One region of the Arthrobacter sp. 05N33_2 genome, then DNA from elsewhere that is predicted to be linked to it. Evidence: predicted binding sites of a transcription regulator. Region 1 holds the regulator's gene; the other holds the start of a gene.
What was found. The regulator LexA, encoded in region 1, represses DNA repair genes until DNA is damaged. The targets are predictions, from matches to a motif close to TCGAACANNTGTTCGA.

Region 1 (22,944 bases):
CGCTGGGCGTAGCCGAGCTGGACGGCAATGTCCTCCGGGGACGAGGAACGCACTGGCCGGTCGCTCAGGGCGGTGGAACCCGCCGTCGAGCCGCCCTTGAACGCCCCGAACATGATTCCGCCGACTCCGCGCCCCATGGCCGAGGCCATGACCTTGGTCAGGATGGTGCCGCTCGCGCCCACGAGCGTCCCGGCGACCAGCAGCAGGACATTGCCCAGGACCACGCCCGACGCTGCCACCGCCAGCCCCGTGAAGGCATTCAGCAGGGAGATCACGATCGGCACGTCCGCCCCGCCCACGGGCAGCACCAGGAGCAGCCCTGCGGCGAGGCCCAGGCCCAGCAATGCGAGCGACCAGCCCAGCGACCCGGTCAGGACCACCAGAGCTCCTGAGATGACCGCCCCCAGCAGGACGGCCCCCATCACCCAGGGCATCCCGGGAAACAGCAGCGGACGGGTGCTGATGAGCTCCTGCAGCTTGCCCACGGTCACCGCGGAGCCGGCGAAGGATACGGCGCCCACCAGCATGGTGAAGACGACGGCCAGGCGGACCCAGGGATCTTCCTGGTGGCCAAGTTCCAGTACGGCGACGAGCGCCGCGGCCCCGCCTCCGACGCCGTTGAAGAGCGCCACGAGTTGGGGCATCTGGGTCATCTGCACCCGGCGCGCCACGGGGAAGGCAATCGCGGAGCCCACGGCGATGGCCGCGAGGATGAGTGGAACATTTTCCAGCCGCGCGGAGAGGAAGACGGTGACGACGGCGAGCAGCGCCCCGGCCGCGCCGATGGCGTTGCCGCGGCGGGCAGTTCGTGGCGAGCTGAGGCCCTTGAGCGCCAGGATGAAGCAGACGGCGGCCACAAGGTAGAGCAGGGCTGTCCATTCGGGGCTCAGGAGGCTCATTTGGACTCCCCCGCCGCGTCGGCGGAGCTCCCCTCACCGGGGTGTCCTTCGCCCGCGGTTCCGCCAGCCTTGGCGGCGCCGCTTGGGGCGGGGATGCGTGTCCGTTTGTGGGCGCTGAACATCTCCAGCATCCGGTCCGTGACCACAAAGCCGCCCACCAGGTTGACGGTGGCCAGGACGACGGCCAGGAGCGCGACGCCGAGGACCCACGGGTCACTGGCCTGTCCGGCGACGATGATGGCGCCGACCAGGATGATGCCGTGGATGGCGTTGGCGCCGGACATGAGCGGTGTGTGCAGTTTGCTGGTGACCTTGGAGACGACTTCGAAGCCAACGAACACCGCGAGCACCACCACGGTCAGCAACACGACGGGGCCCATCACGCCTCCCTTTCCAATGCTTCCGCGGTGGGGGCGTGCCGCACCGTGCCGCCGTGGGTCAGGCACGTTCCGGCGACCACGTCGTCGTCGAAGTCCGGGGCCACCGAGCCGCAGTCGGTCATGAGCGCGAGGAAGTTGCTGACGTTCCGGGCGAAAAGCCGGGACGCGTCCGAGGGCATGGCGGATGCCGCGTCCTGCAAACCCACGAGCGTGACCGATCCGCCGTCGACCGGCACCTGCACGTCCTGGCCGGCGATCACGCCTTCGACGTTGCCTCCGGACTCCGCGGCGAGGTCGACGACGACAGACCCTGCCCGCATGCCGGCCACCATGGCGGTGGTCACCAGCAAGGGAGCGGCCCGGCCGGGGATGGCCGCCGTCGTGATCAGGACGTCCGCCGCCGCGACATGCGGGGCCAGGAGGCTGCGCTGGCGTTGCGCCCGGTCCTCACCGAGGGCACGGGCGTAGCCTCCGGTTCCGTCTGCCGCCGCATCGATGTCCAGGTTGATGAACGTGCCGCCCATCGAGGCGACTTCCTCGGCGGAGGCGGCCCGGATGTCGTTGGCCGAGACCCGGGCGCCGAGCCGCTTTGCCGTGCCGATCGCCTGCAGCCCGGCGACGCCGGCCCCAAGGACGAGCACCCTCGCCGGCGGGATGGTACCGGCGGCGGTCATGTAGAGCGGGAAGAACCGCGGGTAGCGGACGGCGGCTTCCAGCACGGCGCGGTAGCCCGTGACCAGGGACTGGGAGCTGAGCGCATCCATGGACTGCGCCCGGGAGATCCGCGGAAGCAGCTCCAGGGCGAACGAGGTGATCCCGGCAGCGGCGAGTGTCCGGACGGTCGGCAGCTCCGAGGACGGCGATGCCAGCCCGATGGTGACGGTGCCGGGCCGCAGCCGGGCCGCGGCCTCCGGGGTGAGCGCGCGGACATGCAGCAGGACGTCCAGGGCCTCCAACGGGAGCTCGGAAATGACCGTCGCGCCGGCCTCCTTGAAGGCGGCGTCGGCGAAGCCTGCTTCGGTGCCGGCACCGCTCTCGACCAGGAGATGGAGCCCGAGCGCCGTCAGCTGCCGGGCCGTCTCCGGTGTGGCCGCGACGCGGCGTTCTCCGGCTCGCTGCTCTCGTCCGACACCGACCTGCACGGGCCACTCCTCTCGGTTGGGATCAGAGTAGGCACATGCCTGACCGTTTGGCGAGAGGCGGCCTCCCGAAGCGCGGCGGCGAGTCCGGTCAGCGGCCCAGGCCCGCTTCCACTCCGCGCGGCCCGGTGGCCTGCACAGCCGCCAGGAGGGCCTCGACGATGGGGAGGTCCGCCGGGATCCACGGCAGGTCCAGGACCCCTGCCGGATTGCGGAGGTCGAGCCAGCGCAATTCGTCATGATCCTCCAGCGGCCGGGGTTCTCCCTGCGCGAGCTCCGCGAACCAGACCCTCATCGCCGCCTTCGCGTTGAGCGGCCAGCCCGCGGCGGTTTCCGCGGGCAGCTCCGCCCCGAGCCGCACCAGCACGCCCAGTTCTTCCCGGAGCTCGCGGTGCAGGGCGTCCTCGGCGGCCTCGCCTGGTTCGACTTTTCCGCCCGGGAACTCCCACATTCCGGCAAACTGCGGCGGCGCCGTGCGCCGGGCCACAAGGAGCATGCCCGGGTCCGCCAGGGAGTCCACTACTGCGCCGCCAACGACGCCAATGAGTCCAGTCACGCCCTCAAGTCTAAGGCGGGCGCAGGGTCCGGCGCCCGGGGGCCGGGGCCGGCCCCGGTAGGGGACAATGGTGGAGGCGGCCGCCACGACACCTTCCGGAATACTCGGCGCCCCCTCCCGGTTCTTAAAAGCATATTTATCTGTCCGATCCATCCGGTCCCTCCCGGAAAATCTCTCCGAAAAGACGAATGACAACCACCACACACGCCCCGGCGCCGACCAAGTCCGGCACCCGTCACGTTGCCCTGGCAATCATTGCCCTCGCGATGGGCGGCTTTGGCATCGGCACCACGGAATTCACCATGATGGGCCTGCTCAAGGAGATCGAACAGGGCCTGAACATCAGCACGCCCGAGGCAGGTCACCTGATTTCGGCCTACGCCCTCGGCGTCGTGATCGGCGCGCCGGTGCTGGCCGCGGTCGGGGCCAAACTCCCGCGGAAGTATCTGGCCCTCGGGCTCATGCTCTTCTTCAGCATCGCCAACCTCAGTTCCTTCCTCGCCCCGGACTACGGCTCCATGTTGGTGTCCCGGTTCGCCGCGGGACTCCCCCACGGCGCCTTCTTCGGGGTTGCGGCCGTGATTGCCGCCTCCCTGGTGGCGCCGACCAAGCGGGGTTGGGCCATTTCGATGGTCATGGCCGGGCTGACGGTGTCCAACGTCATTGGCGTCCCCTTCGCCACCTGGCTGGGCCAGAGCTACGGGTGGCGGCTTCTGTTCCTGCTGGTGGGCCTGATCGGCATCATTACGCTGTTCATGCTGTGGAAGTTCGTCCCGTTCCAGAAACCGCACGCCGATGCCAGCTTCCGCAGGGAGCTCGGCGCGCTCAAGCGGCTGCAGGTGTGGCTTGCCATCCTGGTCGGCATCGTCGGCTTCGGCGGGTTCTTCGCGACCTACACCTACATTTCGCACACCATGACCTCCGTCGCCGGCCTCCCGGCGGCCTGGCTGCCGCTGGTCGTGGCCCTGTACGGCGTGGGCATGGTGGTGGGCAACATCGTTGGCGGCCGGATCGCCGACAAATCCGTCATGGGCACGATTTACTGGGTCCTGCCCGGCACGGCGGTGGCACTCGTGGTTTATGCCGTGGGCGTCCACTGGGCCTGGTCCGCGCTGGTCATGGTGTTCGTCGTTGGCGCCGCCGGGTCCATGCTCGTTCCCGCCCTGCAGACCAGGCTGCTCGATGCGTCCCCTGATGCACCGTCGCTGGCCTCCTCGCTGAACCATGCTGCGCTCAACGTCGCCAACGCGCTCGGTGCCTTCCTGGGCGGCCTGGTGATCGCCTGGGGCTGGGGCTACGTCGCCCCCGCGCTCGTGGGCGCCGTCCTGGCCGTGCTGGGTCTCGGGGTCGCCGCCTTCAGCGGCGCAGTGGAACGCCGGCGGCCGCTGGCCTCCTAGCCACCCCGCCACCCGCCACCCGCCAGAACAGCCGCGGCCGAACAGCCTCGGCCGCGGTACCCCGCCAACGGCAGAGGAAGAGGCCGAGGCAGCAGGGTGCAGATGCTCCAAAAAGAACAGCAGTCCTGTCCAGTGATGCACTGGGCAGGACTGCTGTTCTGTTGAGGGGCTGCCGTTCCATCTGGCGGCTGCCGTTCTCCCTATGGGCTTCCGTTCTCCCTGTGGGCTGGGCGGCTCAGGGGGCGCTGACGCGCTGCACATCCGGTTCCAGATAGATGACCCGGGCAATCGGGACGGCTTCCCGGACCCGGACCTCCGCGTCATCAATCGCCTTCGCAATGTCCTGGCCCGAGTCCGAGCGGCCGATGCTGATCTTGGCCGCCACCAGCAGCTCCTCGGGGCCAAGGTGCATGGTCTTGAGGTGAATGATGCTGGTGCCGCCGGCCTCGATCGCGCTGCGGATCTTGGCGACGTCATCGCGGGTGGCCGACTCGCCCAGCAGCAGGGACTTGGTTTCCATGGCCAGCACCACGGCGATCGCCACGAGCAGCAGACCGATCATCGCGGTGCCGAGGGCGTCCCAGATGCCGTTCCCGGTCAGGAGCGTCAGGCCCACGCCGAAGAGCGCGAACACCAGGCCCACGAGGGCGCCGAAGTCCTCGAGGAGGATGACCGGGAGTTCCGGCTGCTTGGCGTTGCGGATGAACTTAACCCAGCTCTGCTTCCCACGCAGCGGGTTGGATTCGATGATCGCTGTCCGGAACGAGAAGGACTCGGCAATGATCGCGCCGATCAGGACGGCCAGCGGCACCCACCAGAAGTCACCTTCGATGGCGTGCGGGTGCTGGATTTTTCCCCAGGCCTCGTACAGTGCGAACAGGCCGCCGACGCTGAAAAGCACAATCGAAACGATGAAGGCGTAGATGTAACGCTCGCGGCCGTAGCCGAAGGGGTGCTCGGGGCTGGCTTCCCGCTTTGCGCGTTTGCCGCCGAGCAGGAGCAGCAGCTGGTTGCCGGAGTCTGCGAGGGAGTGAATCGCCTCGGCCAGCATGGACGAGGACAGCGTCAGAAAGTAGGCGACGAACTTCAAAACGGCGATGGTCAGGTTTGCGGCCAGCGCCGCGAGAATCGCCTTGGTACCGCCATTTGCAGCCACGTGAGCTTCTCCTTATGGGGTTCTTCCGGGGTGTATGCGAACACCGGAAGAACCCAGCGCCCACAAGGAATACCGTACCGGTTTCCGGGCCGGCGCCGAACCGCGGCGGGGACCAACGCTGCCACGTAACGATTGGGTAGTCCCCTGCTGACAAGCAATCCGCCCTATGTTAGCTTGAAGCCATATTCGGTATTCACAATTTGGATGCCGAAAAATATGTAGGAGGAGACATGGGCTTTCTTGGCTGGATCATTCTCGGACTCATAGTGGGTGCAATCGTCAAGGCACTCTTGCCCGGCAGGGTCGGTGGCGGCTGGGTTACCAGCCTCGTGCTCGGCGTCGTCGGCGCGATTGTTGGCGGCTGGATCGGGGACCTGCTGTTCGGCGGCGGCAAGATGGAATTCTGGAATCTCGGTTCCTGGCTCCTGGCCATCGTCGGTGGCCTCGCGGCCGCGTTCATCTACGGCGCCATCACAGGGCGCAACAAGACCACCACCTAATTCTTCAAGGCACTGGCCGCACACTTTGTGTGGGGGCGGCAGTGACACTACGACGGCGGGGCTCACCATTCGGTGGGCCCCGCCTTTCGTTTGGCCTGGGTTTTTCGGACAGGAATTCCTGCCGGACCCGCTGGTTTCCTGCTGAGCGGCTAGGGGGTTTGCTGGGAGCGGGCGCTGGCGTACAGACAGACAGTGGCTGCGGTGCCGAGGTTCAGGCTTTCCGCTTCCCCGTACACCGGCACGGCCACCCGGTGGTCGGCCAGCGCGATCTCGTCCTCGGACAGGCCTTGGGCCTCGTTGCCGAAGAGCCAGGCGGTCGGCTGTTCCAACGCGTACACCGATTCGGCGGCGGATGCCCCCAGGCGGCGGGCCGCGTTCTCGTCCTGGAGACGGTCCAGGTCCAGTTGTCCCTTGCCGTCCGCGGCCAGCACGCCGACGCCACGCTCCCGGCAGCGGGCCACGACTTCCTCGACCTCCGCGCCCAGGACAACGGGCAGATGGAACAGGGAACCCGCCGTCGACCGCACGGCCTTGGGGTTGTAGATGTCCACGCTCGAGCCGGTCAGGATGACGGCGTCGGCGCCGGCGGCGTCGGCCGCCCGCAACACGGTGCCGGCGTTGCCGGGGTCCCGGACCTGGCACAGGACGGCAATCAGCCGCGGGCCGGTGTCGAGCACGTGCTCAAGGCTGACGTCCAGGAAGCCGCAGACGGCAATGATGCCCTGTGGGGTGACGGTGTCCGCCATCGCAGCGATCACTTCGTCGGTTGCGAGGTGCGCGTGGGTTCCCTCGGCCAGCTGCTCCAGCTCCGGGTGGCGGTCCAGGCAGGCCTCGGTGGCGTACACCTCATAGACGATGCCGGGCTCCCCCGCGGCGATCCTCTTCCGGTGCAGGACCAAAGCCTCACGGACCGCCTGCGGGCCTTCGGCCAGGAACTCGCGACGCTTTAAACGGGCCGGGCGCCCGGCAAGCTGTGCCACCTTCCTCATCCGATCAGCTCGGGGGTTGGAGAGTGGAAAGTCTTGCGGGCGCCCGGTTTCGTTCATATAAGAACCTTAGTGGCTATTCCAGCCGGCTCTTGAACGAGACAGTCTTTCAACTGCGGGAGGAACTACTTTGCAGCCTCGTCGGCGGCCTTCTTGGCAGCAGGCTTCTTCGCGGGAGCCTTCTTGGCAGCCTTGGGAGCCGGAGCAGCCTCAGCCTGGACGGCCGGAGCGGACGTGTCGGCAGGCAGCGAGTCCTTGGCGACCTTGACCAGCGCGGCGAAGGCGTTGGCGTCGGAAACGGCCAGCTCGGCCAGCATACGGCGGTCAACCTCAACCTCAGCGGCCTTCAGGCCCTGGATCAGGCGGTTGTAGGTCAGGCCGTTGGCGCGGGATGCAGCGTTGATGCGCTGGATCCAAAGACGGCGGAAGTCGCCCTTCTTCTTCTTACGGTCACCATAGCTGTACACAAACGAGTGCAGCAGCTGCTCTTTTGCCTTGCGGTACAGGCGTGAACGCTGTCCGCGGTAACCCTTTGCGCGTTCGAGGATAACCCGGCGCTTCTTGTGGGCGTTAACCGCCCTCTTCACACGTGCCACGTGCGTACTCCTTAGAAAATTTCTGATCCCAAGCGTCTACTGCCGGAACGGTCCGGCTGGCCTGAGAAGCCTTTTTGGTAGTTGACTGCTGCCAGGTGGCGAACAGTCAGAGAACTTGGAACTTAGATGCCGAGCATCTTCCGGATGACCTTGGCGTCGCCCTTGAAGACGATCTTGTCGCCGGCAAGGCGACGGGTCAGCCGGGAGGACTTGTGCTCGAGGTAGTGGCGGCGGTTGGCCTGCTGGCGGCGCAGCTTGCCGGTACCGGTCAGCTTGAAGCGCTTCTTAGCACCGCTGTGGGTCTTCATCTTCGGCATGGGAACCGATCTCCTTACGTATCCGCAGAAAAGTCTGCAGCTCTTTCGTGCAGCCACCCCTGCGGGCGGCGTGCTGGTTGCCTGCTGCCGGACATTGCTGTCCGGCAGCCGTGAACTAGTTGGTCTTCTTGGTGCCAGGCTTGGCGGCTGCCCGGGGGGCGGCCGGCCGTGCGGCGGGCTTCGGCGCTGCGGGCCTGGGTACCGGCTTCGGGGCAGCAACCGGCTTCGGTGCTGCTGCCGGAGCGGCTGCCTTTTCCTCGGGAGCCTTCGCTACCGCCGGGGCCGGAGCGGCCTTCGGAGCCGCGGGAGCCTTGGCTGCTGCCGGCTTCTCGGCGGCCTTCGGAGCCGCCGGAGCCTTCGCTGCTGCCGGCTTCTCGGCCGCCTTCGGAGCCGCCGGAGCCTTCGCTGCTGCCGGCTCCTCGGCTGCCTTCGGTGCGGCTTCCGCCGGCACGTCCTGGGCGGGGGCCTCGTCGGCCTTGGTCTCTTCGACCGGAGCCGCTTCAACCTTGACTTCTTCAACCTTGGTCTCTTCGACCTTGGCTTCTTCGACCTTGGTCTCTTCAACCTTGGCTTCTTCGACGGGTGCCTCCGCTGCGGGTGCCTCCGGCGATACGACGTAGCCTTCCGGCAGGAGGTCCGACAGCGTCTGGGTCAGCGGGGCGTTGCCACCGGAGACATCGACGCGTCCCGAAGCCTTGGCTTCGTTCTCAGCCTTGGCTTCTGCGCGCTGCGTTGCGCGGCGGGCCTCCGCCTTGGCTTCGGCCTTGTTCTTCAGCGGGCCAACCACCATGACCATGTTGCGGCCATCGATGCGCGGGCTGGACTCCACCACACCAACTTCGGAGACGTCGTCGGCGAAGCGCTGGAGCAGGCGGATGCCCATCTCGGGGCGCTGCTGCTCGCGGCCGCGGAACTGGATCATGGCCTTGACCTTGTCGCCGGCACCGAGGAAGCGGAGCGCGTGTCCGCGCTTCGTTTCGTAGTCGTGGGTGTCGATCTTCAGGCGGAAACGGATTTCCTTCAGGACCGTGTTGGTCTGGTTCTTCCGGGCCTCGCGTGCCTTGACAGCGGCTTCGTACTTGTACTTGCCGAAGTCCATCAGCTTGCACACCGGAGGCTTCGCCTGCGGTGCAACTTCAACGAGATCAAGATCGGACTCGGCAGCCAAACGCAGGGCATCCTCAATACGGACAATTCCTACTTGTTCGCCTGCAGGGCCGACCAGCCGCACCTCGGGGACGCGGATACGCTCATTGATTCTTGGCTCGCTAATGTTAAAGCTCCTGTGTTCGTGAGGGGTATTCCACCGGCAAAAAGAGAAGGCCCCCAATTGCCGGAGCAATCGAAGGCCTCGAGATCGGAACTGCCGCCCTCAATGGGGCAACATGCACTTCCTGCGGACCGGAGTCCGAGGTAGTGCCCGACCAGGTACCCGGCAACCTTGACTCCTGGACAGGAGGGGCTTCCCGAAGGAAGTTTCGCGGCTGACGCGGGTGGGAGAGAACTCCGCTTGCAAACTAAAGCCAACTCTACAGAAAGACACCCGTTCAACGCACGTATGCGTCGCCGGGCGCCAACTTCAGTGACAAGCACTGCCAGTCAGAACACTGCATTCTATAAAAGCTTGAGAATAACGACATTTAGTCGGTCTGTGACAAGCTTACCAGCATGAGCACTTCAGATAGTAATTCCCACGTCTTCGAGCCCGCGGCAGCCCAGGCGGACGTCTCGCAGCAGATCCGCGACATCTCGGAAGTCCCCTCGATCGAGGTCATCACTACGGCCGCCGTGCACCTGATGAGCGCCGCCGCGGTAAAGCTCGGCCTCGCCGCCGAGGAAAATGCCCAGGACCTCAAGGACCTGGACGAGGCCCGCAAGCTGATCACCGCCCTCGCCGGTCTGGTGACCGCGGCGGCGCCCGAAATCGGCTCACAGCACGCTGGACCGTTGCGCGACGGACTCCGTTCGCTCCAGCTGGCCTTCCGCGAAGAATCGATCATCCCGGACGCGCCGGGCAAGGGCCCGGGCGAGAAGTACACCGGCCCCGTCAACTAAGCAACCGTCAGCCAGGACAACGCCGGCGTGCGGACCACCCAGGTCCGCCCGCCGGCGTCGTTATTTTCCGTCCGCACCATTTTCCGTCCGCAGGATTTGCCGTTCACAGGATTTTCCGTCCGCAGGATTTGCCGTTCACAAAGCCCGGGCGCGTGCCCGGAGTGGCGCAATGGCGGCAGGCCCGCGTTCAGACGCGGGCCAGGCGGCTGCGCCGGACCTGTTGCAGGGCCAGTCCCACCAGGCAGAGGGCCACGCCCGCCAACCCCACTGAGACGAAGCCGGCCGACGGGCCGATGAGGTCAATGAACAGCCCGGCAAGCGGCGCTCCCAGGGCCACTCCGCCGGTGAGCGATGACCCGTACCAGCCCATCGCCTCGCCACGCCGGCTTTCATCCACCAGTTCGGCCACCTTTTCCGAGGCCGCGGACAACACCGGCGCGCACAGCAGACCCGGCAGCAACGCGAGCAGGCTGAGCGTCCAGACGTCGGTCGCGAAGGCCATCGGGACCGTCAGCGCTGACATCCCCAGCAACAGGAGGATCGGGGAAACGGCCCGGTGCATGGCACCGTAGAGGACGCCGCCCACCACCGAGGCCGCGCACCAGAAGAGGAACACGATGCCGATTTCGGCCTGGTGGCCGCCGGTCTGGAGCGCCGCGACGATGCCGACGTCGGTGCCGCTGAGGACCATGCCGGCACCGGCGCCGACGGCAAACACGGCGGCTACGGCGGCGGTGAACCAGCTGAAGTTGTGGATGACCCTGTGGCGCAGGCCGGATCCCCGCCGGCGGCGCTCCTCGGCGGCGGCCGCCAGGGGTGCCAGTTCGGCTGCTGCCTCCTGCAGGTGGGCCGGCGCGGCGGCGACCACTGCGGCTTCCGCGCACTCCAGCTCCTGCGCCTCAAGCCCGGCGTCCGGGGAAGCACTCCGGGTGGGCGGGTTGAACCACATGAGGAAGAGCCCGGAGACGGATGTGGCCACTCCCACGACTGTCAGGCCCAGGACGGACTGGCCGCTGGTGGCGACGACGGCTCCGACGGCCGGGCCGATCATGAAGACCAGCTCGGTGGCGATGGCGTCGAGCGCAAAGGCAGTCCGGCGCTGTTCCCCGGGGGCCAGAACGCCCAGCGACTGCCGCACCACGCTGAAGATGGGCAGAGTCAGCAGGCCCCCGATGAAGACCAGGGGCAACAGGGCCTCGTAGGACACGTGCGGCACGATCGACCAGATCACGGCCTCGGAGACCACAGACGGAATCAGCGCCTTTCGCAGCCCCACGGTGTCGACCCGGCGTCCGCGCCAGGGCGCGCCGACGGCGATACCGATCGTCATCACGGCGGCGGCCGCTCCGGCGGCGGCGTAGCCCTGGCCGAGGGTCAGGACGATGTGCAGGGTCAGCAGGACGCCGGCCGCCGAGTGCGGTATGCGGGCGATCATGCCGACCAGCAGGAGGCGCCTGATGGGCCGGATGGCCAGCAGCTGACGGTAAAGCGCGAAATTCACGGACTATATCCTTCTGGTACTGCCCACGGCAGCACCGGGAGGTCCCCCCGTTGGGCCGTCAGCTATGGTGCTGCACGCTGCAGCTTGACCTCGATCGAATCAACCCGCTCGGCAAAGATTTCATTCCGGGCCCAGGCGTTATTGAGGCCGGCGACGATCGACTGCACGCCGGCGGCGTCGAGACCGTCTTCAAGGTAGAGGACCACACGGAGTTCCGGGCCGGCTCCCCCACCGGGGAGCCGCCTGCCATCGGCCGTGGCCGAGGCAACTCCACCCCCCGGATGAATTTCAACACGGCGGACCGCCGGAAAGCCAACCGCGCCTTCCCCGAGTGCACCCGCGAGATCGGGGTCGGCGTATGACGGCGTCCATGGCTGCTGCTGGGCGAGGGCCCAGACTGCCGGCCGGCGGACCACGAACGTCACTTCCGAGCCGGGATCGAGCACGAGCAGCTCCGCCCCTTCCGCGACCGCTGACAAGGCGGCCCGGGCCGCGTACACGGCGACCGGCCTGGCCTCCGGGTGCCACGCCGTCAGTGACGCTGCCGAGGTGAACACCGGCATGGCCGTCCGTCCGTCCGGCGCCTTGAGCGTCACCAGGGCCATGTCGGCCTGCTTGTCCGAGTGCAGCGGATCCCCGTTGGGCCCGGCCGCGGCCTCGCCCTCTTCGGCGAGCTGGGCGAGGATTGGCACGAACACCCGGGCGGTGGCCAGCGCGGCCACCACGGCCGCCTCGTCGCCAGTGCCCGCGGCGAGGTCGGACAAGGCCGCCAGATAGCCGGCGTCGGCGGTGCCGTCGTCGTCGTCGAAATTATGGATCTTGGCGTCATTGCCGGACAGGCTGCGCCCAGCCCAGGGTTGGCCGGCGGAGTCCGTGGCCCCGCCGGCGCCGGCAAGGGCCGCCGCGATATGCCCGGGCAGATGCCGGATGGGACCGGCCCCGGTCCCTGCCTGCACTGTCTCGTGGGGGTTATTGGGGTCGTGGGTGTCGTGGGAGTGCGTCATGGGCGCCTTCGCCGCTAGCGGCGGCCGGCGACGTCGAGGGCCTCGGGCAGGGTGAAGTTGCCGTTGTAGAGGGCCTTGCCGACGATGGCGCCTTCGACGCCGAGCGGCACCAGGGAGCGCAGGACCTTGAGATCCTCGAGGCTGGAAATGCCGCCGGAGGCGACCACCGGCTTGCCCGTTTTCTCGACCATCTGGCGCAGGAGTTCGACGTTGGGGCCCTGGAGCGTGCCGTCCTTGGTCACATCGGTCACGACGTACCGGGCGCAGCCGGCGTCCTCGAGGCGGCCGAGCACGTCCCAGAGGTCCCCGCCTTCCTTGGTCCAGCCCCGGCCGGCGAGGGTGGTGCCGCGGACATCCAGGCCGACGGCAATCTTGTCGCCGAAGCGCTCGATCACCCGGGCCGTCCATTCCGGGTTTTCCAGTGCCGCCGTGCCCAGGTTGACGCGTGCGACGCCGAGGTCGAGGGCCTTCTCAAGGGATTCGTCGTCGCGAAGGCCGCCGGAGAGCTCCACCTTGATATCGAGCCGGCCGACGACCTCGCGCAGGAGCTCGGCGTTGGAGCCGCGCCCGAACGCGGCGTCCAGGTCGACCAGATGCACCCACTCAGCCCCCTGCTGCTGCCAGTTGAGGGCGGCCTCCAGCGGGGTGCCGTAGCTCGTCTCGCTGCCGGCTTCGCCCTGTACGAGCCGGACGGCCTGTCCGTTGACGACGTCGACGGCGGGCAGGAGCTCGAGTACGGGCAGCGGGGTTTCGGTGGTCATCGTGGAGTCCTCAGCTTGGGGATGGGGGTGGGGAGGGGCGGTCAGGACGCCGGCAGGGTCAGGAGGTAGGCGGCCAGCAGTGACATGCCGGCGAGGATGTAGAAAACGATCTGCACCCAGAGCGGACTTTTCTGCTGGCGGAAGGAGATCCCGCCGCCAACCAGCAGGCCGGCCACGCCCATGAGCACCAGGGACCACATCTAGGCGGTCCCTTCCGGGGCTGCGGTACGGTCCGGGGCTGCGGGGCGCAGGCTTTGGACCCAGTTGCGCAGCAGCCGGGCGCCGGCGTCGCCGGACTTCTCCGGGTGGAACTGGGTGGCACACAGCGGGCCGTTTTCCACGGCCGCGATGAACGGGGCACCGTGGTCGGACCAGGTCACCAGCGGCGCAGCCATCCGCGGCTGGATGACGTCGAAGTCCCACTTCTGGACACCGTAGGAGTGCACGAAGTAGAAGCGCTCGTCCTCAACCCCGGCGAAGAGCCTGGACCCTTCGGGGACGGCGACGGTGTTCCAGCCCATGTGGGGCACGACGTCGGCAGGCAACAGTTCCACCTTGCCGGGCCATTCCCCCATGCCCTCGGCTTCGGTGCCGTGTTCGACGCCGGCCTCGAACAGCACTTGGAGCCCGACGCAGATGGCCAGCACGGGGCGGCCTCCGGCGACACGGCGGCCGATCATGCGGATGGCGTCAACGGCCTTGAGTTCGCGCATGACGGTTTCGAAGGCGCCGACACCGGGGACGACGAGGCCGTCGGCATTGAGGACATCCTCAGGCTTGGAGCTGAGGGTGACTTCGGCGCCGGCCCGCTCCAGCGCGCGGACGGCGGACCGGACATTCCCGGAGCCGTAGTCCAGCACCGTAACTGTGGGCTTTCCCTGCGGGGAGACCGGCTTGGTCGCGGCGGCGGGGTCGATGATGGCCCCGTCGCGGAGCACCGGGCCGGTCACAAAGCACCCTTTGTCGACGGGATGCCCTCGACGCGGGGATCCGGCTCGACGGCTGCGCGCAGGGCACGGGCAAAGGCCTTGAACTGGGCCTCGACGATGTGGTGGGGGTCACGCCCGGCAGTGACGTTCATGTGCAGGCAGATCCCGGCGTGAAGGGTGATCGCCTCGAAGACGTGGCGGGTCAGGGAGCCCGTAAAGTGGCCGCCGATCAGGTGGTATTCCTGGCCTGCCGGCTCGCCGGCGTGGACCAGGTAGGGACGGCCGGAGACGTCCACGACAGCTTGCGCGAGGGCCTCATCGAGGGGAACGGTCGCCTCGCCAAAGCGGCGGATCCCGGCTTTGTTGCCCAGGGCGGTCCGCAGAACCTCGCCGAAAGTGATGGCCACGTCCTCGACAGTGTGGTGGACATCGATGTGGGTGTCGCCGGTGGCCTTGACGGTCATGTCAATCAAGGAGTGCTTGCTGAGGGCCGTCAGCATGTGGTCGTAGAACGGGACCGACGTGCTGATGTCTGAAACGCCGGTGCCGTCCAGGTTGATCTCGACCAGGACCGAGGACTCGCTGGTGGTCCGTTCCATGCGTGCGGTCCGGCCCTCGGCGGCGGTGGATCCGGTGGTGCTCATGTAGATGTGTCCTTTGGAAGAAGGCAGGGTGTTGGGCAATCTGGCGGGGACGATTGGGCTCCCCACCAAGTCTAGGCCTGCGGCTTTGCGGAGCCGGCCAGGATGAGTTCGAGTGCCTCCAGGAAGGCTGTGGTTTCTGTCTCAGTGCCGGCGGTGACGCGCAGGTGCCCCGGAATACCGACGTCGCGGATGAGGACACCGGCGTCCAGCATGCGCTGCCAAACCTCATGGGGGTTCTCGAGGCCGCCGAAGAACACGTAGTTGGAATCAGACGCGGCCGGGGTCAAGCCCAACCGCGTCAGTTCCGACACGATCCGGTCGCGCTGGCGCTTGATGTCCTCGACGTCCGCCATGAGCGCCTCCCGGTGGTGCAGGGCAGCCAGGGCCGCAGCCTGGGTGATGGCGGAGAGGTGGTACGGGAGACGCACCAGGCGCAGGGCATCCGCGACCTCCGGGGCCGCGGCCATGTAGCCGAGCCGCGCACCCGCGAGGGCGAAGGCCTTGCTCATGGTGCGCGAGACGATGAGCCGCTCCCGGCCAGGCAGCAGGGTGAGAGCACTGGGCGTGCCGTCGTGGGCGAACTCGTGATAGGCCTCGTCGACGATCACGATGGTCTGGCTGGCCTCGCCGGCGTCATAGACTGCCTCGACCACATCAAGGCCCAGCCCCGTGCCGGTCGGGTTGTTCGGGGAACAGAGGAAGACAATGTTGGGCTGAAGCTCGCGGACTTGCTGTGCCGCTGATTCCGCACTGAGCCCATAGTCGGACGCGCGGGCCCCGACGACGTACTCCGTATCCGTGCCGGAGGCCAGCAGCGGGTACATCGAATACGTGGGAGGGAACCCGAGGGCCGTCCGGCCAGGGCCCCCGAAGGCCTGGAGGATTTGCTGAAGGACTTCGTTGGAACCATTCGCGGCCCAGATGTTCTCCGCGTCCAGCCCATGGCCAAGGTATTCGGCGAGGGCTTCGCGCAATTCGGTGAATTCGCGGTCCGGATAGCGGTTCAGCCCGGCAGCGGCGGCGCTCACGGCTTCGGTAATCGCGGCGCGGACATCGGCCGGGACCCCATGGGTGTTCTCGTTGACGTTGAGCAGGATGGGGACGTCCAGCTGCGGCGCGCCATACGGACGCAGGCCACGCAGATTGGTTCGGAGGGGCAGTCGGTTGAGGCGCTCAAGCTGGTCAGTCACGTGACCAGTTTAAGTGGTAGCGGGACGGGCGCTGAAACTGTGACGCCCGCGACGGCACCCGGGGGTGGCTACTTGGACGGAACAAACAGTTGCTGGCCCGGCATCACACGCGCGGCGTCCAGATTGTTCAACTGCACGATATCGGCCACAACATCGCGGGGATCGCGCTCCGGGGCCACCGACCCGGCAATGGCCCAGAGGGACTCCCCCGGTTGGACTGTGACGGATACGGTCGGCGTCACCGAGAGCTGGTCTGCGGAATCTGCCGCTTTCGCGGGAGCGTTGAGGAATCCGCTGAAGGACAGGATGAACGCCGCCAGCAGAATCAGGGGGACGCCGAAAAAGACGAAGCGTCCGCGCCGGGTGAGCCGAAGCGGCGGCTGCTTGGTCCGGCCGCCGGAAACCGCGGCGGCGGCTCCTTGCTGCGCCCGCGACGGCGCGGAGCCGCGGCGCCTGGCGTTGAGCGGGTACACGTTGCCGTGACTGGAAACGCCCTGGCCCATGCCGCTTTGGTCGAGGCCGCCGTGTCCGATGCTGCCGGGTCCGATGTTGCCGTGTCCGATGCTGCGGCGATCCGCTGCGCCACCCGGACCAACACCACGGTGGCGGGTCGTGACGCCCTGAATGTTAGTGCCGTCAAACGCGCTTGAAACTGACATGAACTGAGCCCTCCTGGACCATAAGTTGCCGCCCGGCGTACTCACGTACTCGCCGCCAACCGGCCGAACCTTCGAACATAGAACCGAACATTGCCTGCGAACCCAGATCGTCGGAATCGAACACATATTCGAATCTTACTTGTTCTGTTTTAGCACTTACTAACGAACGATGTCGAGACTCGCTAGAACAAATGTTTGAAAAAGGTCTGCGGCTGGCCTATTTTTGAGGGACAGGACAACCACTTTCGAACTCCCACTTTCGAACTACCAGTGGGAATTCATTCGTAGTTGATCAGCAGGGTCTGACATTTCAGGCCGGAAGTTCCCGGTGACAGCAGCCACGGCAGCCGGGCGGAACGGAAAGGCGTTGGCGAACATGGCAGCACAAGCCACCGGCGGCAGGGCCACCCCACGGAGCCCGCAGCCCGCCCGGGCCCCCAAGAGCCTCACCGTCCGGCAAAAGAAAATCCTGGAGACCATCCAGCGGTCCGTCACGGACAAGGGCTACCCGCCGTCCATGCGCGAAATCGGCGACACCGTCGGTCTCGCCAGCCTGTCGAGCGTGACCCACCAGCTCTCCCAACTGGAAAAGCTCGGCTACCTGCGGCGCGATCCGAAGCGGCCCCGGGCCATGGAAGTGCTCATGCCGCTGACCCTGGACGAGGGGGCCACACCGATATCTGGTATCGAGAAGTCCAGCCCCTTGCGGGCCGTCGGCGGCCTGTCGGTAACCGAGCTCGCCAGCGCCACTGACACGGCAATGGTGCCGTTCGTCGGACGCATCGCCGCCGGCGGGCCGATCCTCGCGGACCAGGTGGTGGAGGACGTCATGCCGCTGCCCCGCCAACTCGTGGGCCATGGCGAACTCTTCATGCTCAAGGTGGCCGGCGACTCGATGATCGACGCCGCCATCTGCGACGGCGACTGGGTGGTTGTCCGCCGCCAGGGTGATGCCGTGAACGGCGATATCGTTGCCGCCCTGCTGGACGACGAAGCCACTGTCAAGACCTTCCGCCAGCGGGACGGCCACACGTGGCTGTTGCCGCAAAACACCCAGTACGAGCCCATCCTGGGCGACCACGCCGTCATCATGGGCAAGGTCGTATCGGTACTGCGCTCCCTCTAAACTGCGCTTGCTCTAAACTGCGCTCCCCTTAGCCATCCGGGGCATGCTGCCAGTTCGGAGCGGCCACCCCGCGGCGGATTTCCGGCGCAGGGTGGCGGCCCCGGTTGGGACTTAGGCTTTCGCGGAGTCTTTCGCCAGGCGCTTCAGGGCTGCCATGGCTATCGATGAATCGGTGGTGGGCCAGAACGGCGGCAGCGCGGCGCGCAGGAAGCCGCCGTAACGCTCCGTGGAGAGCCGCGAATCCAGCACTGCCACCACGCCCTTATCCGAGGTCGAGCGGATCAGCCGTCCGGCGCCCTGCGCGAGGCGGATGGCGGCGTGCGTGGCCGAGACGGCCATGAAGCCATTGCCGCCGGCCTGGGCCACGGCCCGCGAACGTGCCGTCATCAGCGGGTCGTCCGGCCGCGGGAAGGGAATCCGGTCGATGACCACCAGCCGGCAGGACACGCCAGGGACGTCGACGCCCTGCCAGAGGGACATGGTGCCGAACAAACACGTGTCAGGTTCGTCGGCAAACTGCCGCACGAGCGCCGTCATGGTCGACTCCCCCTGGCACAGGATGCTGAGGCCCAGCCGGGGCCGCATGGCCTCGGCTGCTTCCTCTGCGGCGCGCCGCGAGGAGAACAGGCACAGGGCGCCTCCGCCGGAGGCGCGGATCAGCTTCTCGAGTTCGTCCAGGGCCTCGGGGGACGTTCCGCGGCCGGGTTTGGGCAGGTGCCGGGCTACGTAGAGGATGCCCTGCTTCGGGTAGTCGAACGGGGAGCCGACGTCGACGCCGGTCCAGCTCGGGGCGCCGTTGCCAACCAGGCCCAGGCCGCCGGCGGCGGGTTCGAAGGCAGCGCCGATGGCCAGTGTGGCCGAGGTCAGGATGACGGTGTGGTCCGCGAACAGGCCCTCGCGCAACCGCCCTGCGACGCTCAGCGGGGCAACGTTGATCCACGCCGGCGCGCTCTCGTCCGGCTGGGAGTAGCCCTGCGCCGGGTCGAAGCTGCTGTTGCGGGAGAACCACACGACTTCGCGGTTTTCGCGCGCCGCCAGGAGGCGTTCACAGAGCTCCAGGATGACCATTAGGCGCGAGCGGGCCAGCTGCCGTCCGCCGTCCGCCGACACGGAGCTGTCCCCCTTGGAATCTGACAGGGCGGCGCGGCACGCGTCGCGCAGCTGGTCGATGCAGTCCAGCTGCTCGCTGTTCAGGCCGTTGGGCATCAGCCCGCTGGGGACGCCGTCGATGGCGAGCTCCAGGTGGGCGGCGGCATTGTTCAGCGCATCCACGGTGATGCCCGTGTGCTTCCGGGCCCCGGACGCGGCGGCGTGCACCATCGCCACGGAGAGCTGGCCTGAGACCGCGCCCGTGACGCGGTCCTGAAGTTCGTGTGCTTCATCCACCACGACGACGTCGTACTCCGGCAGGACCGCCAGGCCTTCGAAGGCACTGACGGCGAGCATGGCGTGGTTGGTGACCACGACGTCGGCATCGGCGGCGTTCTGCCGTGCCAGTTCGCTGAAGCATTCGGCCGCGAGCGGGCATTTCTGCGCGCCGAGGCACTCCATGGAGGTGACCGAGACCTGGCGCCAGGCCCGGTCCGTGACGCCCGGCATGAGCTCGTCGCGGTCCCCCGTGGCGGTCTCCTCGGCCCATTCGCGCAGCCGGACAACTTCCTTGCCCAGCTGGGAGGACGGCCCGCCAAGTGCGGCGGCGAAGTGCGGCACGGACGTGTCCTCGCCGAGGGAAAACAGCTGTCCCTCGGAAGGTTCTTCGGACGGGAAGCCGCCCTCGAGTTTGTGCCGGCAGACGTAGTTGGACCGGCCCTTGACCAGGGCGACCTTGACGGGCCGCTCCAGGGCAGGGGTGATGGTCTTGAGCAGCCTGGGCAGGTCCCGGCCCACAATCTGCGTTTGCAGTGCCAGGGTGGCGGTGGAGACCAGGGTGGGTTTGTTGCTGGTCAGCGAATGCGCGATCAGCGGAATCAGGTAGGCCAGCGACTTGCCGGTGCCGGTGCCGGCCTGGACCAGCAGGTGATCGCCGCTGTCTATCGCGCGCGCCACCTGCCGGGCCATTTCGTGCTGGCCATCGCGGCTCTGCCCGCCCATGCCGGACACGGCACGGTCGAGCAGCTTAACAACAAACTCCTCGCCGGCCGCGCCGGCAACCGAACCGGCGCCGGTATCGGCGTCGGCCGGCCCAGCGTCAGCTGGTTCGGCGTCGGCCGGCCCGGCGTCGGCTGGTTCGGCGTCGGTCCTGGTCACCGCAGCCTCAGTCATTGCTGATGAAGGGATCCAGTTCGGCGGCGAGTCCTTCACGCACCATCACCACGGCACGGGTCCCGGTTTCCTCGTGGTCGAGGCTGAGGATCTCGGCGTCGCTCTCGTGGAGCTTGCTGATCAGATCCCCGCGGTTGTACGGGATGAGCAGTTCAAGCTTCACGCTGGGCCGCGGAATGCCGTCGCTGATGGCCTTGAGCAGTTCCGGAATGCCTTCGCCGGTGCGGGCCGAGACCACCACGTGGCGCGGCTCGCGCTGCTTGAGCCGTTCGACTACGAACGGGTCAGCGGCGTCGGCCTTGTTCAGGACAATGATTTCCGGAACCTTGCGCGCGTCGACTTCGCTGAAGACCGTCCGGACAGCCGCGATCTGGCCTTCCGGATCTGGGTGCGAGACGTCCACGACATGCAGGATCAGGTCAGAGTCGGCGACCTCTTCCAGCGTGGAGCGGAATGCCTCCACGAGCTGGGTGGGCAGGGAACGGACAAAGCCCACGGTGTCGGCCAGGGTGTAGCCCAGCCCGTCAGCGGTTTCGGCCTTGCGGACGGTGGGGTCCAGGGTGGCGAACAGGGCGTTTTCCACCAGCACCCCTGCGTCGGTCAGCCGGTTCAGCAGCGAGGACTTCCCGGCGTTGGTGTACCCGGCGATGGCGACAGAGGGCACGGCATTACGACGGCGGTTGGCGCGCTTCGTTTCCCGGGCAGGCTTCATAGCGGCGATTTCGCGCCGCAGCTTGGCCATCCGGGTGCGGATCCGACGGCGGTCCAGTTCGATCTTGGTCTCACCGGGACCACGCGAGCCCATGCCGGCACCGGCGCCGCCCACCTGGCCACCGGCCTGGCGGGACATCGATTCACCCCAGCCGCGCAGGCGCGGGAGCAGGTATTCGAGCTGGGCGAGCTCCACCTGCGCCTTGCCTTCACGGCTCTTGGCGTGCTGGGCGAAAATGTCCAGGATCAGCGCTGTACGGTCAATGACCTTGACCTTGACGATGTCCTCCAGCCCGCGCCGCTGGGACGGGGCCAATTCGGCGTCGACGACGACGGTGTCGGCACCGGTGGACATCACGATGGCTTTCAGTTCCTGTGCCTTGCCGGAGCCGAGGAAAGTCCCGGGATCGGGCTTGGCGCGCCGCTGGACGAGCCCGTCGAGGACCTCGGAGCCGGCCGTCTCAGCGAGGGCAGCAAGTTCGCGCAGGGAGTTCTCGGCGTCCGCGAGGGTGCCCTCGGTCCAGAGCCCGGCCAGGACGACGCGCTCAAGGCGCAACTGCCGGTATTCGACCTCGGTGACGTCTTCGAGTTCGGTGGACAGGCCGGCCTTGCGGCGCAGTGCGTGCCGTTCCTCAAGGTCCTGCTGGTCGCCGTCGAAGTTGGTGTACACCTCGTCCAGGCGGGAGATGGCCTGCGCCTTGCCGAGCACCGACGTCGGGCTGCTGGTGCCAGCACCGGCGGCGGTGCCATGGCCGGTGCCGCCGCCGCGGCCTGGGGCGGGGGTGTCCTTGGAAAGGATCCGGTCGATTACAGCTTGAATCTCTTCAGGGCTCATGTCCTGGGCTGCTGAATCGGGTCCGGTGTTGGGGTGGCTGGTCATGGTCTCCTTTAAAGGTTCGGCACTTTCAGAATAGTGCCGATTGTTGCTCTGTGGGGCGGTATTCGCGCTGGGCTGACGGCGGGGGGTCATGCGGGCCTCCTGGAATGCCTGCGGCAACGGCGCCGGGGCGGGGCTGGCTCTGTGCGGAGCGGTGGCTGGGGACGGTAGAGGCGGCTACGGCGCCTGGCTGCGGGGACACTGGCTGTGTGGGCGGTGCCGGTGCCGGTGCCGGTGCAAACACGTTGAGGTAGGTGCCTCCGCCACGCCGGGCCCGGGAGCGGGCCAGGGAGCACGGTGCTCGAAAAACTGTGCCAGCAAGACACGGTGCCTGGGAAATGGCTGGATTCCAAGTGGTGCGGGCGCCCGCGGGTGAGAAAACTCACCCCTGCAATGGCGCACTCAGCGGAAGGCGTTTACCTGCATCGCTACGGAGTCCCTCGGCGTCCCTGACAAGGACGGGACGGGACCCGTGCCGGCTACTTGGAGATCAAGATCATGTTTTGTAGCGTAGCAGACGCTGGCGCTCCCACCCGGTTTCCCATACGGGCTGGCCGCGAACTAATCTGGCCCATTATGGAGTCTGCACACTATTTCAGCGCCCAGCCGGCCGGGCCCTTTACCCGTAAGCCGCTCACTGTGGATCTTGCCGGCGAGACGCGCCGGCTGCAGACGTCCTCGGGGATCTTCAGCCCGGACGGGATCGACAAGGGGACGGCCGTGCTGCTGGCCGACGTCCCGGCGCCGTCGCCGCAGGGCAACCTGCTGGATATCGGCTGCGGCTGGGGACCGATCGCCCTGACCATGGCCCTGCGGGCACCGCACGCCCAGGTCTACGCGGTGGACGTGAACGAACGCTGCGTGACCCTGACCAATGAAAACGCCGGGCTGTTGGGGCTGCACAACGTATCCGCCAGCACGCCGGACGCCGTGGACCCCGACCTGCGCTTTGACACCATCTGGTCCAACCCGCCGATCAGGATCGGCAAGGATGAGCTTCATGCCCTCCTGCGCCTGTGGATTCCCAGGCTGGCGCCGGGCGGATCGGCCTGGCTCGTGGTCCAGAAGAACCTCGGCTCGGACTCGCTGCAGCGCTGGCTCTCGGCGGAGCTCGACGCCAGCTTCAGCGTGACCCGGGAGAGCACGTCGAAGTCGTTCCGGATCCTTCGAATCAGGAAAGCGTCCCGCTAGCGACGATCACGGCCGGGCCGCTGAGTTCGACGTGTTCGTGCCCCTCCGGGCCCAGGAAGAATTTCACGCCGACGACGCCGCCGGGGACGTGGACGTTCCACGCGTCCG
Region 2 (7,442 bases), on a different contig from region 1:
AGAAGATCGACGAAATTCTCGACCAGCTCATCACCGTCGAGGGCAACCCCTTCAGCGTTCCCACGAGCACTCCCATTGAACTTGTCGACAATGACCAGCTCGAGGCCGTTCAGGAGCAGTTTCGCACCGGCGCCATGAGCTTAGGTTGGGACCCAACCACGGCCCAGGTCGTAATAGAGGCCTACCCCATCGCCGATGTCGATGCTGATGACAACGAGGAACCGCTTGATGAGGGCGGCGCTAACGAGTCCGAAATGCTGCTGGTGCGAATGCCGGTCGGCACCGCCCGCGCATTCGCCAAGCGCACCCGTGAGATCGTGGGCGCCGGGCGTCCGACGTGCCCGCTCTGCGGTTACCCCATAGACGCCGACGGGCACATCTGCACCCTTCCCGAGGTCTGATGCCAGCGCCGGACCTAGTGACCGCCGAGCTGACGCTCACCGGCCGTATCACGACGGCTTCAAACGCTACATTTCTGGGCAGCATCGGCGACGTGGTGGTCGTCTATAAGCCCATAGCAGGCGAAAGTCCGCTGTGGGATTTTCCCCACGGCACCCTGGCTCACCGGGAGGTGGCCGCCTACCTGGTCTCGCAGGTCTTAGGCTGGGACGTGGTGCCGCGCACCTGGCTGCGCGATGGTCCTTTGGGCGAAGGAATGGTGCAGCTCTGGCAGGAGCAAGACCCCGCCCAAAGCGCCGTGAACCTGGTCGCGACGGACCAAGTGCCGGAGACGGGCTGGAAACATGTTCTCGAGGGACGGGATGAGAACGGACGGATGGTCGCCCTCGTTCACGAAGACTCGCCGGCGCTCAGACGCATGGCGGTGTTCGACATGGTCGTCAACAACGCCGACCGCAAAGGCGACCACATTCTTGCCATGACGGACGGACACCGGCACGGCGTGGACCATGGGCTCACCTTTCACCGTGACCACAAGCTGCGCACGGTGCTGTGGGGATGGCTGGGAGACGCTCTGACCGCCGAGGAACGCGACGGCATCGATCGTGTCAGCGAAGGACTGCACGGTGGGCTGGGCCGAAACCTGGCGGACTTGCTCAGCGCCGAAGAAATCGCATCGCTCGCCGCGCGCTGCGCACGGTTGCGCTTGGCAGGGCGGTTTCCGGCTCCGAGCGGTGAGATGTCGGCGGTGCCCTGGCCGCTGTTCTAAGGGAATTGCGGCTCAACTGTCAAAATTTGGCTGCCCAAACGCCGATAACAGCGCCTACGCTCAACCAAGCCCGCAGGCCCCACCTTCCGCAGACGACGCGCCGAGCGTCCCATATACAGCACCCCTTCAGTCAGGTGTTGGGATGTTGAGGAGAAACCGCGCTGCCCGCGCAGCCGAGGGATATGGGCAGAGTCCAACTTTTGTCGGCCCATCCGGCTACACTGAATGTATCGAACATATATTCGAATAAGGGTGTGTTGTGGGCGTTGTTGTCGGTCCCCGCGTGATAGACGCGGGCATGTCGTTGCTGTCGGTGCTGATCTCTCCGGTCCCCGTCGCGGCCGGGTATCCATCGCCGGCGCAGGACTACTTTGATGGGCGGATTGACCTGAACGAGCATCTGATCAAGGACATCACCAGCACGTACGTCGTGCGGGTCTCCGGAGACTCGATGGAACGCGCCGGCATCAGCGACGGGGATGAACTGATCGTCAACCGGGCCCTGGAACCCAAGGACGGGTCCGTAGTCATAGCCGTCCTGGACGGAGAATTGACCATCAAGCGGCTGCGGATCACGGCCGCCGGCGTCGTGCTGCAGGCGGAGAATCCGTCCTACCCGGACATCCGCGTTCCGTCCCTGTCGGATCTGGTCATCTGGGGCGTCGCGACCCGCTGCCTGCACCATGTTTGAGGCACACCATGTCTAAGCCCTCCCCGATGCGGCGGATGCCGCAGATCGCGCACGTGGATGTGAACTGCTTCTACGCCTCGGCCGAGCGGGCATTCGACCCGTCCCTCGAAGGCCGGCCCGTCGTCGTACTGTCCAACAACGACGGGTGCGCCGTCACCCGGTCCCCGGAAGCCAAGGCTCTCGGCATCGGCCTCGGTGAACCATGGTTCAAACTCGCCCCGCGGGCGAAGGAGTGGGGACTTGTTGCCCTCTCGAGCAACTACGAGCTTTACGGGGACATCAGCGCCCGGGTGATGGAACTGCTGGGCCGCTACAGCGCTTGGTTGGAGGTTTACAGCATCGACGAGGCCTTCCTGGGCGTCAAAGGCGCGCCGGAGGACCTGCTGGTCCTGGGCCAGACCATGAAGGCAGCCGTGCGGCGCAACGTGGGGGTTCCGGTCTGCGTCGGGATCGCCGGGACCAAGACCCTCGCGAAACTGGCCAACAAATGGGCAAAGCACAACCCGGCCTTCGACGGGGTCTGCCACTGGGACTCCGTGCCCGCCGCCACCAGAGAAGCGCTGATGGGCCGGCTGTCTGTGATCGAAATCTGGGGCGTCGCGACGCGCCTGACCAAACGCCTCAACGCCTTAGGGCTTCAGTCCATCCTTGACCTGTCCCGGGCCGACCCGGTGATGATCCGGGACCGCTTCTCCGTGGTCATGATGCGCACCGTCCTGGAGCTGCAGGGCACGCCGTGCATCCCGATGGAGGAAGAACGGATCGGCCGGGACCAGCTCATCTTCTCGCGCTCCTTCGCCACCCCCATCACCACCGCCGCCGGCATGCGGCAGGTCCTGTCCGTCTACGGCCAGCAGGCATCGGCACGGCTGGCCAAATACAGCCTCCAGGCCAAGGTCCTCACCGCCTTCGCCGGCACCTCGCACTTCAACCCGAACGACACCTCCTACCCCTCGGTGTGCGTGCCGCTGCCGATGCCCACCGCCGATCCCGTCCTGCTCACCCGGGCCGCCCACGCCCTCCTGCCCCACATCCAGGAAGGCATCAAATACGCCCGGGCCGGCATCATGGTCACCGACCTGCGGCCCACCGGCAACCAGGCACCGCTGGCCCTGTTCCAAAATCCGCACGAGGAACGCCACATCGGAACCCTCCTGGAAGATGTGACCCGCCGATACGGGCGCGGCTCCATCGGCCTCGGCCACGCCGGCATACGGGGCGGGCCGGACTGGACCATGAAACGGGACATGCTCTCCCCCCGCTACACCACCCATTGGGACGAACTCCCCCTCGTCAAAGCCGCCTAACGCCAACACGCCCCCGCAGCACCGCACCACGAAAGACCACCCCCATGACCCTCAGCACCGAAAACCCCACACGAACCCTTGACCTTCAAGTCCGGCTCGACCCGGCAGGCAAGCCCCTTGCCATCCGGCACGACGGACGGATCTGGCTTGTCGATCCGGCCACCGAATCCCGGCACTGGATCGGCGGTGACGCCGGGCGGGGCACCCGATGCACGGCCGCCGCTGGCGCCAACCCGGCCGGTACCGAATACTGGCGCGTCGAGGCCCGGCTGGGGGCTAATTCAGCGCTGCGCACCTTCACGCTGCGCCGGAATCCACGCTCCGTCCAGTGGCTCCTGGACGACATCAGCGACGGCGGCTAGGCAACGGTGACACTGAACCGTCAGCCGATCAACGACCAGATCTGGGCGGGGATCAGGGAAGAATTCACGCTGCCCGCCCTGGAACAGGTCCGCCGCCGCCTCGCCGAACTGATGGACGACCCCGACCCTGTAATGCAGCAGCTCGTCCGCGTCTTCATCGACGACGGCACGTTCTGCCCGGGATTCCAATTCGTCGCCGGCGGCCACCTCCACCCGACCGTCGTCGACCTCTTCCAGCGCGCCATAGAACTGAAGGTTCCGCACAACTACTTCACGGCCTGGATGGTTACACCCTGCCGGGAACTCGGCGGGTCCCGCCCCGTTGACCATCTGAAAAGCGGCCGCGCTCCCCTGTTTCGCGCGCTGGAATCCCACCGCTGGCAGTAGAGGCCGGCCCGCGAACCGACGTCCAACGGTTCCGCTGATCAGTCCGGCCCGGGATGCATTGAGTCACACGCGGGAATCGCAGCTGCCCTGCCGTTGGTAGTCTTTAGCCCACCATCCCTTTCCGCCCGACACTTGAGGTGCGAACCATGATCCCGACGACTCCCACTCCGGGCACTGTCCTTCTGGCCGGCGCCACCGGCGATCTCGGCGGGCGTATCCTGCAGAATTTGGTCGCCCTGGGGGCCACCGTTCGGGTCCTGACACGGCCTGGGACCAGCACGGAGCGCATTGCGCAGCTCCGCGCCCAAGGCGTCGAAGTGATCCAGGCGGGCTACGACGATCCGGTGGCCCTCCGAAGGGCCTGCGCGGATGTTGACTGCGTAGTCTCCGCGATCAACGGCGTGGACAGCGCAATTTTCGACGCCCAATCGCGCTTGCTGGAGGCGGCGGCCGCGGTGGGCGTACCGCGTTTCATCCCTTCCGATTACTCCATCGATTACCGCGGAATCCGCCCCCGAAGCAACCGGAACTTACAGTTCCGCCGAGACTTTGCACAGCGGCTGGATGCCACCGAAATCCGGGCCACTTCCATCCTCAATGGCGCCTTCACCGACATGCTCTCCGGGCAGGCTCCCATGATCCTGTTCTCGCGGCGTCGGGTGCTCTTCTGGTCCGACGCCGACCAGGTGCTCGACTTCACCACGAAGGATGACACTGCCTCCTACACCGCCGCCGCCGCCCTCGACGATCGGGCGCCCCGCGTCCTTCAGATCGCCGGAGACCAGGTCACGGCAAGGACCCTGGCAGCCACCATGTCCGACCTGACCGGAACGCAATTCGGGCTCCTCTACGCGGGCAGCGTCGGCTCCTTGACTGCTATGAGCCGGGTCGTCAAAGCCCTCATGCCGGCCTCTGACAAGCCGTTCCCGCCGTGGCAGGGCATGCAGTACTTCGCCAGCATGTTCAGCGGCGACGCGACCCTGAACTACGTCAGCAACGACCGGTACGGGAGCCGGACGTGGACCACCGCCCGGGACGTCCTGGACCAGCACGTGCAGCAGAGTTCACCGGCCCCGGTCCCCTAGCCTGGGGGTTGTTGCACGGACAAGCCCCGAACCCCTAGGGTTCGGATCATGGCCGCGCCCGGGGGACCCGCTCGTTATGGAATGCACACGACGCCGACACTGCTGTCCGTAGTATGCCTCGCCGTCGTCGCGCTAACCGCGGCCTGCGCGTCAACTCCCCCACTCAGCAAGTCGGCCGGCGAGCAAACGGTCACCAAACCGCCCGCCGCCACGGCCGCACCATCGACGGGCGCCGGACTGTCACCAGGCATGACCCTCACCCCGGCTCCGCCGATTCCGCCTACCCCCGGGCACGGTATAGATGAATGCCTGCCACAGCGTGCAGAGAAAGTCGTAGGCAATGGAGCGCTGGAGTGCCAGTACTTCACATCCGGTTCCATTACGCCGGCTTCTGTGCCCCGTGATCCGGGAATGAGCTCCGGCGATTACGCGATACGGTTCGGCAGCGTTGGCGGCCGCACGTTGATGACCGTGCGTATCCCCTGCGCTTCGTATGCGGTCACGGTCAGCATTGCCGGCGAAACGATCACGCCGGATGTGGGGACACTGGAAAGTTCCCTGGGCACGTGCAACTTCCCGTGGGACCAGGAACAGGCGCGGATGAAACGATACCTTCAGGCTCCGTTTCAGTTTGCACAGCGGGAGACTGGAATCGTGCTGCACAACCCGGAATGGGGAATCACCCTCTTCCGGACCCCCTACTCGGCCGGCTGATCCCCCGGTCCCGCCTAAGGGGCGCCAGGCTCCGGCCAGATTGCGACGTTCATCCGCTTCGTCCTTGACGGCCACACCGCACACAGGCGCCTGTCGGGATGAGGCCATGCCCTTCCGGGGGCCAGAAATACCTGACACGATCAAGTGGGAATAAGAACCGCCGCCACCATGTTCGTTTCCGGTGTGAAGAACATCGGATTCCTGTCCTTCGGCCATTGGACCGACCACCCGGATTCCGGCACGCGCACCGCGTCGGACGCGCTGTTGCAGGCGATCGACCTCGCGGTCGCGGCCGAGGAGCTGGGTGCGGACGGCGCCTACTTCCGAGTCCACCACTTCGCGCAGCAATACGCCTCCCCGTTCCCTCTGCTCGCCGCGATCGGGGCCCGGACAAGCCGCATCGAGATCGGCACCGGCGTAATCGACATGCGCTACGAGAACCCGCTCTACATGGCGGAAGACGCTGGCGCGGCCGACCTGATCGCGGGCGGCCGGCTGCAGCTGGGCATCAGCAGGGGTTCACCCGAGCAGGTCATCGACGGATGGCGTTACTTCGGCTTCGCCCCCGCCGAGGGCGAGTCGGACGCCGACATGGGCCGCAGGCACGCCGAGCGTCTGCTCGAGGTGCTCACTGGCAAGGGCTTTGCGGCGCCGAACCCCCGCCCGATGTTCCCGAACCCTCCGGGCCTGCTGCGCGTGGAGCCGCACTCGAGGGGCCTGCGCGAGCGCATCTGGTGGGGCTCCGGCTCGAACGCCACGGCCATCTGGGCGGCGAAGCTCGGCATGAACCTGCAGAGCTCCACGCTCAAGGATGATGAGAGCGGCAAGCCCTTCCACGTCCAGCAGGCCGAGCAGATCGAGCTCTACCGGCAGGCCTGGAAGGAGGCGGGGCACGAGCGGGAGCCGCGCGTCTCGGTCAGCCGCAGCATCTTCGCGCTAACGGACGAGCGCGACTGGCAATACTTCGCCCGCGACCGCCACAGCTCCGACCAGGTGGGCAACATCGACGAGAAGACGCGCGCGGTCTTTGGCCGCTCCTATGCCGGTGCCCCGGACGAGCTGGCCGCGAAGCTGGCCGAGGACGAGGCGATCGCCGCGGCAGACACCCTGCTCCTCACGGTCCCGAACCAGCTCGGTGTCGACTACAACGCCCACGTCATCGAGTCGATCCTGAAGTATGTGGCGCCGCAGCTCGGCTGGCGCTGACCCCTCGTGACAGATTCCCCGGGCACTGCAGTCGCGGTTAATTTCGGCGGTGTCGACGCTCTACTGCGGGACCGCTGTGTGCACCTGAGGTCCATTTCGGACGGCATCGATCCCACAACAACGCGGCGGAAGCCACCAGGTCAGAGCGAAAGAGATGCTGGCACGCGGCCTCACCCTCAGGTGCGTCAGCCGCCGGGGGTAATGGGCGGCGGGGGCTGAAAGCGTTCCCACGCCGATTGCCGGGTCATGCCCAGAGCCGCGCCAATGCGCGCCCAGCTGATGCGCCGTTGACGCGCGGTTCCCACCCAGGCGGTCAGTCGCTCTTCGACCTGGGAAGCGACGGCGGCGATTTCCGGCAGGTGGGCCAGGAGCTCATCATCAGTCATCTGCAACCAAGGCGTTTCGCTCCGTGAGCCGTCCGAACTGCTGAACAGCCTCGTGGACGCCGCGGCACAGTCCTGACAAATGGCAACGCCGGGACCTGCCACGAGATGCCCCGAGATCCTGGCTGGTCTCGCGCAG

Region 2: the regulator LexA is predicted to act here: its motif matches at 1,399-1,414, upstream of AC1DHX_RS12695 (LexA family protein).

Annotation. Positions count from the first base shown of each region.
Region 1 covers NZ_JBFTNJ010000009.1:27,156-50,099, forward strand. Annotated here, with positions in the region: gene AC1DHX_RS07240 (NAD(P)(+) transhydrogenase (Re/Si-specific) subunit beta) at 1-899, opposite strand, end outside; gene AC1DHX_RS07245 (NAD(P) transhydrogenase subunit alpha part 2) at 896-1,279, opposite strand; gene AC1DHX_RS07250 (Re/Si-specific NAD(P)(+) transhydrogenase subunit alpha) at 1,279-2,421, opposite strand; gene AC1DHX_RS07255 ((deoxy)nucleoside triphosphate pyrophosphohydrolase) at 2,510-2,974, opposite strand; gene AC1DHX_RS07260 (MFS transporter) at 3,163-4,371, shown strand; gene AC1DHX_RS07265 (cation diffusion facilitator family transporter) at 4,607-5,527, opposite strand; gene AC1DHX_RS07270 (GlsB/YeaQ/YmgE family stress response membrane protein) at 5,758-6,027, shown strand; gene AC1DHX_RS07275 (TrmH family RNA methyltransferase) at 6,177-7,073, opposite strand; gene rplT (50S ribosomal protein L20) at 7,139-7,609, opposite strand; gene rpmI (50S ribosomal protein L35) at 7,732-7,926, opposite strand; gene infC (translation initiation factor IF-3) at 8,042-9,157, opposite strand; gene AC1DHX_RS07295 (DUF1844 domain-containing protein) at 9,595-9,981, shown strand; gene AC1DHX_RS07300 (MFS transporter) at 10,169-11,482, opposite strand; gene AC1DHX_RS07305 (SseB family protein) at 11,545-12,486, opposite strand; gene priA (bifunctional 1-(5-phosphoribosyl)-5-((5-phosphoribosylamino)methylideneamino)imidazole-4-carboxamide isomerase/phosphoribosylanthranilate isomerase PriA) at 12,501-13,247, opposite strand; gene AC1DHX_RS07315 (hypothetical protein) at 13,289-13,447, opposite strand; gene hisH (imidazole glycerol phosphate synthase subunit HisH) at 13,448-14,197, opposite strand; gene hisB (imidazoleglycerol-phosphate dehydratase HisB) at 14,194-14,820, opposite strand; gene AC1DHX_RS07330 (histidinol-phosphate transaminase) at 14,892-16,010, opposite strand; gene AC1DHX_RS07335 (LysM peptidoglycan-binding domain-containing protein) at 16,079-16,513, opposite strand; gene lexA (transcriptional repressor LexA) at 17,046-17,795, shown strand; gene AC1DHX_RS07345 (ATP-dependent DNA helicase) at 17,907-20,057, opposite strand; gene hflX (GTPase HflX) at 20,050-21,648, opposite strand; gene AC1DHX_RS07355 (class I SAM-dependent methyltransferase) at 22,222-22,836, shown strand; gene dapF (diaminopimelate epimerase) at 22,817-22,944, opposite strand, start outside.
Region 2 covers NZ_JBFTNJ010000028.1:20,483-27,924, reverse strand. Annotated here, with positions in the region: gene AC1DHX_RS12705 (DUF3090 domain-containing protein) at 1-401, shown strand, start outside; gene AC1DHX_RS12700 (SCO1664 family protein) at 401-1,168, shown strand; gene AC1DHX_RS12695 (LexA family protein) at 1,428-1,859, shown strand; gene AC1DHX_RS12690 (Y-family DNA polymerase) at 1,868-3,166, shown strand; gene AC1DHX_RS12685 (hypothetical protein) at 3,211-3,528, shown strand; gene AC1DHX_RS12680 (hypothetical protein) at 3,535-3,915, shown strand; gene AC1DHX_RS12675 (NmrA family NAD(P)-binding protein) at 4,062-5,000, shown strand; gene AC1DHX_RS12670 (hypothetical protein) at 5,412-5,714, shown strand; gene AC1DHX_RS12665 (LLM class flavin-dependent oxidoreductase) at 5,898-6,920, shown strand; gene AC1DHX_RS12660 (ClpX C4-type zinc finger protein) at 7,106-7,442, opposite strand, start outside.